DNA from 2 places in the Rhizobium sp. LARHSG275 genome. Region 1 is predicted to be linked to the other one. Evidence: riboswitches for the same ligand, from Rfam matches in the RefSeq annotation. Region 1 holds a riboswitch; the other holds the start of a gene.
What was found. A riboswitch is a leader RNA that binds a small molecule or an ion and turns the genes downstream of it on or off. The one in region 1 is predicted to bind FMN.

Region 1 (4,407 bases):
TAAACGCAGGCATCGTCTTCGACTCTTCCCTGGCGATGATGGAGGCGGCCCTGCAAGGACTGGGGATCGCTCTGGCCCCGCCTTCGATGTTTTCCAGACACCTATCCTCGGGGGCTATCAGACAACCTTTTGCTACCACCATATCGTTGGGGAGCTATTGGCTAACCCGACTTCAATCGAGGCCGCCAACAGCGGCCATGCTCGCATTTTCCGGTTGGGTAACGTCGCAGATGTCTCCCGCGTCCCAATGACGGCTTCTGGCGGATCCCGGTACTCGATCTGACGCCGGCAAGGAGATCGGTAATGTTAGGCTAAGACACGATAGAGCATTTCGGCATGGGCGCGCCATACCGAAATGCCGTTGCTTCTCAGAGGATGTCGCCGCCATTGCCTATAAGGGCAGTTGCTTGCCGGCTTGTTCGCTGACCATGTATTCGGCGTACCAGTCCGGCCAGTTCTCGTCGTGTTTGCCGCCGTTCCGTTTCTCGTGTTCACCGTGAGCGGTCGCCGCGCGGCGCAGCGCTGACGCAAGGTCTGTCGACGTCGTGAATTTCGTCTCGTCGGCATCGATGCGTCCCGGCAACCGCGTGGTGACCTCCTGGAACAGCCAGCCGTTGCCGTCGGGATCCTTGAAAGATGCAAAGGAGCGATAGCTGCGGTGATCGGGATCGCGGCCGGCGATCCGCAGCCGCCCGAACAGATAGGGCTCGTCCTTGCCGGCATAGATGCCGGCCGCGTCATGGAACACTTGGCTCACCTCGACGCCGCGGGCGATGAGATCGCGGCGGGCGGCCTCGATGTCGGAGACGATAAGATAAAGCCCCTGGGCTGAGCCGGGGGCTGCGGCGGTGACGTTCTTGCCGAAGATGATCGCGCAGCCGGAGCCGGGCGGGGTAAACTGGATCACCCGGAAATCGGCATCATTGGCGAAGTCGGCGTCGAGCCGCCAACCCAGCCCGTCGTAAAAACGTTTGGCGCGGTCGACGTCGGAAACGGGGATGACGACCACCTCGAGCTTGGTGTCGACGGGCTGAGTTCTCGGGGTCTCGATGGGGGTTTCGCTGCGCAGTGCATTGCTCATCTTAAGCTCCTTGGGTTCTGGATGTCTTGAGAATTGCGGACACGTGACGGGCCAAGTTGACCACGGCGCGGTGGGGTCGTCGAATCAATTATTCTGTCTGATTTGGCCGGTATTAGCGGATTCCGCTGCGACACACGGCGCGTCGCTTTCATTCCTGCGGTTGGTGAGGTCATGTCGATCCGATGAGGCGGCGGGGTCGGTCCCCCGCCACTTCGTCTGTCGTCCTGCGGCTCGTCGAGCCGGCGTGCAGGAAGTTCCTACGCAGCAAGGGCGGCGCGGGTTTTGCCGATCGTCAGAGCCGCCTTTGCTGCCTCGCGCCCTTTCTCGACGAAATGTGCGCGGTAGATCTGCTTGTGATGCTCGGTTTCCTGATACTGATGCGGCGTCAGCGACACCGACAGCACCGGCACGCCGGTATCCATGCCGGCGCGCATCAGCCCATCGACGACGGCCTGGGCGACGAATTCGTGGCGGTAGATTCCGCCATCGACGACGAAGGCGGCGGCAACGACAGCGGCATAGCGTCCAGTTGCCGCAAGATCGCGCGACAGCAGCGGCATCTCGAATGCGCCGGGAACATCGAACACATCGATCTGCTCGGGCGGAATAAGCTGATGAAAGCCATCAAGGGCGCGGTCGACGATGTCGGCGTGCCAGCTGGCTTTGATGAAGGCATAGCGGGTGGGTGTCATGGTAATCTCCTTTGGCGAAAAGACACATCACCCAAGGCGATCACGAACGTCCCCGACAGCCGCAAGGGCGGCAGGAACGCACGTTCTCTTTCATCCGGACTATGACCGTCGGCTCAGGCATCTCACCTGATCTGCTGACCCTTCCTGAGAAGGCGCTCGCGGGCTCGCAATCTGATTACATACCGCCGGTAGGGACTTGCACCCCGCCCTGAGAACGGCGCGAACAATAGGGGGAAGGCGACGGGCTGGCAATAGGTCGAAATGCTTCGCGGCCAATGTAGGATCAGGGCTCCGAAGCGGCGATTTCGCTTGTTGGTTGATCGCGACGGGCAAGCCCTCTTGCTGAGGATGCGCTTGCGCCTACATGCATCCAATGAGGACATTCACGTCAGAATAGCACGGCAAGAAAGGATGCGCCGTCTCCACCGGAGGCGGGCAGGGCCGTGGCAACCACGGGAGAGAGAGAGATGCAAGACCCCTTCGTCGTCCACCGCGAGGCGCATATCGCGGCGCCGCCGGCCGCAGTGTTCGCGCTGATGACCGACCCGGAAAAGATCCTGCGCTGGATGGGAACGGAGGCGCAGGTCGAGCCGCAGCCTGGCGGGCTCTATCTTGTCAACGTCACCGGCGCCCGCTTTGCGCGCGGCTCGTTTCGAGAAGTGGTTCCGGTTCATCGCCTTGCCTATAGCTTTGGCTGGGATGGCAGCGAAGTGGTGCCGCCAGGGTCGAGCCTGGTCGAGATCGACCTGATCGAGCAGGGGGGCGGAACGCTGCTGCGGCTCACCCATAGCGGCCTGCCGAGCGCCGAGCAATGTGCCGGCCATGCGGAAGGCTGGGCGCATTACCTGGGGCGGCTGACCGAGGTCGCCGCCGGGCGTGATCCGGGTCCCGACGCTTTTTACGGCAGAACTTGAGCGGTTTCCTCGCGGGCCAACCACGCTCTCCGCGCGCGTCAAACATGAACGCGCAATTCATCTCCAGTTCAATTTAGCGGCCATAAGCTCGGGGTGGCTGGATTGAAAATGGAGTTCTCGATGAAGGCACTTTCTATCGCGGCTGCCTTGCTTGCCGGCAGCCTCTCGTTCGGCACCGCGGAGGCGATGCCGCTTGGGACAATCAATGTGCAGAGCAATGTCACAAAGGTCGACTACGCCTGCGGTCGCGGCTGGCATCTGACGCGCTGGGGCGAATGCCGGCCAAACTGGAGACGCCCGCCGCCGGTAGCTTTCTACGGTGGTCCGCCCCGCTGGGGCTGGGAGCGGCGTCACCGGGATTGGGATGGTCCGCGCTGGCGCCATGAGCGGCGCTGGGATCGCGATCGGCGTTGGCGGGATGATGATGACTAAGGGTCTCGCTTAGGTGAAAATGGACGAAGGCCGGAGCGATTTCGCCCGGCCTTTTCTGATGAGATAGGTTCGTCGACGCTGACCGGCAGCGTCCTCCCGATTTGTCTACGGTCAGATCCTGCTGACGAGCCAGTGCTTGTCGTCGATCAATTCCTCGAGCTCGACGGGATCCTTGACGCCGAATTCGAACCATTCGACAAGTTCCTTCGCCTTGCGGCTGCTCTCCTCCGCCGTCAGTTCGACCTGATATCTTTCGCACCATCGCCGAAGGATCGACGTCAGCAGCGTCATGTCGTTCCCATCCAGCGGATCTTTCGGCCAGAATGTCGTACCCATCGCACCCCTCAATCACACGATGATGAACGACCTTATAATGGAATCAAACTCGCGCAAGTTTAAAGTGTTTATTTTTCGTTTTCCACCGCGGTGGTTTTCGACAGGGGATGCGGTCGTCCTTTTGGGGGCCACAGGTTGAGTCGATGGGAACATCCTCATGGACATTCGGAGTGGCTGCCTGCGCTCACCCGGGGGACATCCTTGCGGCCGCCCCGGTCAGCGTGCGATGTTAAGCCATGGATCTGCCGTCTCCCCTTGCCTGGCTGGTTGACGAGGCCGGTGCCTCACCCAGTCCCGAATGGTTTCTGGCCGAACTCGGACGCCGGCTGCTGGCCGATGGCTTGCCGCTTTTGGGCGGCGCGCTGACGCTGTCGGTGCCGCATCCGATCATCGCGCGGCGCACCTGGCTGTGGCGGGCGGAGACCGGCGCTGTCATTGAGGCTTTGGCCTTTGCCGCGGCTCCGCGGAGCGAAGCCGGGCGCGAGTGGCTGGCCGGGCTCGGGCCGGTATGGGAGGACCGGATCGGGCCTGCGCAGGATAATCGGTCGGACAGCCCGCTGCTCGGCTGGGCGAGGGTTTCCAGCGGGGAAGGGGCAGGTGCATTCGGCCCGGCCGAGGCTGGCCTGCTGCGCGAGGTCGCGCGTTTTGCCGCAGCGCCGCTCGCCGCTTTGGCGGCGCGCGAGGCGCGGGCAGCGCTGCTTGAAGCCTATCTCGGCCGCCGTAGCGCCGCGCGAGTGCAGGCCGGCGCGCTTGCCCGCGGATCCGGCGAGACCATCCGCGCCGCCCTTCTTTGCGCCGATCTGCGCGACTTCACCGCCCTCTCCGAGGTGACCGAACCTCACGTGATGATATCAGCACTGGACGCCTGGTTTGACCGCGTCGCCGGCGCAGTGCATGCCTTCGGCGGCGAGGTGCTGAAATTCATCGGCGACGGCGTGCTGGCGATCTTTCC
Region 2 (4,407 bases), on a different contig from region 1:
GACCGGCTCGCCGAAGAAGAGCGCCGCCCCGAAGGTCACGACCAGCGGCAGCGATTGCAGGATCGCCGAGGCATTGGCGATCGGCATCATGCCGAGCGCGGTGATATAGGTGACGGCGGAAAGCGTCTCGCAGATGATCCTGAAGATGATCATCGGCTCTAGCATGATGCGCCAGGAACGCAGCGCGCCCATTTTCCAGGCGATCAGATAGACAAGCAGGCTGGTGAAGAGGCCGCGCAGGAACATGATCTCGCCGGCGTTCATATAGGCGATCACCGATTTGGACAGAGCGTCGCTTGCAGAAAAGCCGGCCATCGCCATGCTCATACAGATGGCGCCCTCAGTATTGCGTGACCGCGGCATGAAGAGATTCCCGTTACCTGTGCGCTCCTTTTAATCGCGAAGATTCATCAAGGGAATCGGATGAATGTCACACAAAGCATAAATCGATGATGCGGTGCACAATGGTGCTGACGTCGACGCAGGCGCGTCGGTGGAGATCGCGACAAATCACCGTTTGATAAGGTGAATTCCGATACTTCCAGCGCAGCGATCAAGGTTCAAACCTGTCCCGCGGTGGCTGACGCTCAGACCGACATCGTCGGTCGTAAGCGGTTTTTCTTTTCCTGCGCGGGAAACGGGTGGCTGCATCGCCTGATGTTTGAGATCTCAGATGCCGCAAAACGAAGGAGAAACCGACATGACACTTCTGAACGGCAAGATCGCCATCATCACCGGCGCAAGCTCCGGAATCGGCCGCGCGGCGGCGAAACTCTTTGCGTGGGAAGGCGCCAAGCTCGTGGTCACCGGCCGGCGACAGGACGCGCTTGATGCCGTCATTGCCGAAATCGAGGCGGAAGGCGGGCAGGCCGTCGCCATATCAGGCGATGTCAGGGACGAGGCGCTGCAGGCAAGGCTTGTCGAGACGGCGGTCTCGCGCTTCGGCGGGCTCGATATCGCCTTCAACAATGCCGGCGTCATTGGCGAGATGGGGCCGGTGACAGGGCTTTCGCTGGAGGCATGGCGCGAGACGATCGAGACCAACCTCACCGCCGCCTTCCTCGGCGCCAAGCACCAGGCGGCGGCAATGGGAGCGCGCGGGGGATCGCTGATCTTCACCTCGACTTTCGTCGGCCACACCGCCGGAATGCCGGGCATGGCCGCTTATGCCGCCGGCAAGGCGGGGCTTATCGGCCTCGTGCAGGTGCTCGCCGCCGAACTCGGGAGGCAGAACGTTCGCGTCAACGCACTGCTGCCCGGCGGCACAGACACGCCGATGAGCATCACCAACGCGCCGGACGCCACGCCGGAACTGCTCGCCTTCGTGGTGGGACTGCATGCGCTGAAACGCATGGCGCAACCCAAAGAGATCGCCAATGCAGCGCTCTTCCTGGCCTCCGACATGTCGAGCTTCGTGACCGGCACGGCGATGCTGGCGGATGGCGGGGTTTCGATCAGCCGGACTTGAGGCGGACAAACGAAGTGCCGTCAGAGTCATCACTGCGGCACGTTCTTTGTTGCGGCGGCCTATGCCGCCGCAACAAAGGCATCGATCAGGCGACTTCGCGGACGTCTTTTGCCGCCTGGCGTTCGAGATAGGCAACCAGATCCTCGATGGTGACGAGCAGGAGGTTATGGCGTTTTGCAAAAAGGATGAGGTCGGGGAGCCGCGACATGGTTCCGTCGTCATTGGCGACTTCGCAGATGACGCCGGCCGGGGTCTTTCCGGCGAGGCGGGCGAGATCGACGGCAGCTTCGGTGTGGCCAGGGCGGCCGAGCACGCCACGGGGGTTGGCGCGCAACGGGAAGATATGGCCGGGGCGAGCGAAATCGGAGGGCTTTGTGCGATCGTCGACCAGGGCGCGGACAGTCGCGGCGCGATCGGCTGCCGAGATGCCGGTCGTTGTGCCCTTGAGATAGTCGACCGAGACCGTGAAGGCGGTTTTGTGCGATTCCGTATTGTTGGGCACCATCAGCGGGATATCGAGCGCATCGAGACGCTCGCCTTCCATGGCGATGCAGACGAGTCCGCGAGCATGGGTCATCATGAAGGCGATTGTTTCAGGTGTGACCGCTTGGGCGGCGACCACGATATCGCCCTCGTTTTCCCTGTCCTGGTCGTCGACGACGACGACCATCTCACCACGGGCAATGGCTGATATGGCATCTTCAATTCTTGCGATAGTCATGCTGTCTGGCCTTTCAAGGGTTATGTCAGCGGGCTGACATGGTCTGCTCGGCTCAATCCGTGAGCGAGCCTTCTGCCCTTGGGCGAACAAACGTCAGCCGACTCCGGGATGGAGTGCGACTGCCCGTGTTGTCCTCTTCCATCCGGACTATACCGTCGGCTCCGGCATCTCACCGGATCTGCTGACCTTCCGGCAGGAGGTGCCGGAAGCGCTCGCGGGCTCCAGGATTGCTCCTGATACCGCCGGTGGGGAATTACACCCCGCCCTGAGAACATTTCAAAGATAGAATCAAAAACAGGCGGATGGCAAGGTCACTCGACGGGGCAAAAATGCAAAGCTGCCATGACGCCGATGGACACACTGTTCACATGGAGGCGACGACCGGGTCGCCTTCCGCGCTTCGTTGGTGGTTTGATGTTTGTTTCAGGTCGTTGTCTCAAAGCCGCTGCGCACTTTTGGGCGACCTGCGTCAGGACATGATCAGGCCGCCGTCGACATTGATCGTCTGGCCGGTGATATAGGCGGCGTCCTCGCTGGCGAGGAAGGTCACCAGGCCGGCGACGTCTTCGCCAGAGCCGGCCCGTTTCATCGGGATGCCTTCGACCCATTCCTTCATCAGCTCGCCGGGGGCGTAGTTGCCGAGCAGCTTGCCCCAGGCCTGGTCGTTATAGGCCCACATGTCGGTCTCGATGATCCCGGGGCAGAAGGCGTTGACGGTGATCTTCTCGGTCGCGACTTCCTTGGCCAGGCTCTGGGTAATGCCGACGACGCCCATTTTCGAGGCGGCATAATGCGGCGTGTAGATGAAGCCGTCGCGGGCCTGGCCGGAAGCGGTGTTGATGATGCGGCCGCCGCGCTTGTGCTTGCGCATCCTTGATATCGCCTCCTGGGCGCAGAGGAAGACGCCCTTGGTGTTGACGGCCATGACCTTGTCCCATTCGTTTTCGGTCAGGTCCTCGACGCGGGCAATAGTGATGACGCCGGCATTCTGGATCGAGACGTCGACCGAGCCGAATTCCTTTTCGGCGGTATCGTAGAGGGCGGTGACGCTCGCCTTGTCGGTGACGTCGCCGATGAAGGAGACCGCCTTGCCGCCTTCGGCCCGGATCTGTTCGGCGACGCCGTGAACCAGGTCCTCGTTGGCCGAGACGACGAGATTGGCGCCCTCGCGTGCAAATCGTCTAGCGATGGCGGCGCCGATGCCGCGGCTACCCCCGGTAATGACGACGGTCTTCTGCTCAAAGCGTTTCATGCTCTTTCCTTGTCCATCGATAAACAGAAAATCTGGGTGCGATCTATCATGCGATCATTGTTGGAGCTCAACTGATCCTCGGGAATTCGGACCGCCGATGACGACCCGAGCCCTCCTTCCGTTCGATCAGCGCGAAGGGCGGGCAGACCGCGATATCGCACGCCGTCGTGCCCGTTAGTCCCTTCAGCGCCTCGATCTCAGCCAGGGAGGAAGCGAGACCGGTCACTTTCCAGCGGCGGTAATGAGCTTTCTCATCACCAGCAGCAGAAACCGCCGTCGACGAGAAGATCGACGCCGGTCACGAAACTTGCCGCATTCGACAGCAGGAACACAGCCGGACCGACCATCTCGTCGACTGTTGCCATGCGCTGCATCGGCGTCTGCTCTTCGAAGAGCTTGGTCTGGTGGACCATCTCCGGGCGGGTGTTCATGGGCGTTGCCGTGTATCCGGGGGAGATGGTGTTGACGCGAATGCCGCGGTCGACCCATTCCATCGCCATAGACTTCGACATATGGATCACGCCCGCCTTGGAGGCGTTGTAGTGCGCTTGGTTCAGCCCCCGGTTTACGATCACACCCGACATGGAGGCGATGTTGACGATGGAGCCGCGTCCATTCTTCAGCATGGCGCGGGCCTCGGCCTGGCAGGAAAGAAAGATGCCTTTGAGGTTGATATCCATCAACGTCTGATATTGGTCCTCCTCCATCTCTTCCGCCGGGTTCGCGTTAGCGATGCCTGCAGCGTTGACTGCAAGCGTCAGCGCGCCGAGATCCGCTTCGGTCCGTGCCACGGCCTCTCCAAGGGAAGACTTGCTCGTGACATCCGCCGCGATCTGGATCGAGCGGCGGCCGGCGGCGCGAATATGTTCAGCCGTCTTGACCAGTCCGTCGTCGGTTCTGCGGTCGAGCAGCGCCACGTCGGCGCCGCATTGCGCAAGGCCGATGGCAATACGCTGACCAATGCCG

Region 2: another riboswitch for FMN. It lies ahead of ribB (3,4-dihydroxy-2-butanone-4-phosphate synthase); the one in region 1 lies ahead of ACIPSK_RS05110 (6,7-dimethyl-8-ribityllumazine synthase).

The regions. Positions count from the first base shown of each region.
Region 1 is NZ_JBIXJN010000003.1:257,296-261,702, forward strand. Features, by position in the region: gene ACIPSK_RS05100 (LysR family transcriptional regulator) at 1-251, shown strand, start outside; gene ACIPSK_RS05105 (VOC family protein) at 392-1,081, opposite strand; gene ACIPSK_RS05110 (6,7-dimethyl-8-ribityllumazine synthase) at 1,339-1,773, opposite strand; FMN riboswitch at 1,852-1,993, opposite strand; gene ACIPSK_RS05115 (SRPBCC family protein) at 2,241-2,687, shown strand; gene ACIPSK_RS05120 (GCG_CRPN prefix-to-repeats domain-containing protein) at 2,808-3,119, shown strand; gene ACIPSK_RS05125 (hypothetical protein) at 3,231-3,455, opposite strand; gene ACIPSK_RS05130 (adenylate/guanylate cyclase domain-containing protein) at 3,692-4,407, shown strand, end outside.
Region 2 is NZ_JBIXJN010000007.1:56,493-60,899, reverse strand. Features, by position in the region: gene ACIPSK_RS10705 (DMT family transporter) at 1-363, opposite strand, end outside; gene ACIPSK_RS10700 (SDR family oxidoreductase) at 701-1,468, shown strand; gene ribB (3,4-dihydroxy-2-butanone-4-phosphate synthase) at 1,554-2,189, opposite strand; FMN riboswitch at 2,316-2,466, opposite strand; gene ACIPSK_RS10690 (glucose 1-dehydrogenase) at 2,659-3,441, opposite strand; gene ACIPSK_RS10685 (SDR family oxidoreductase) at 3,696-4,407, opposite strand, start outside.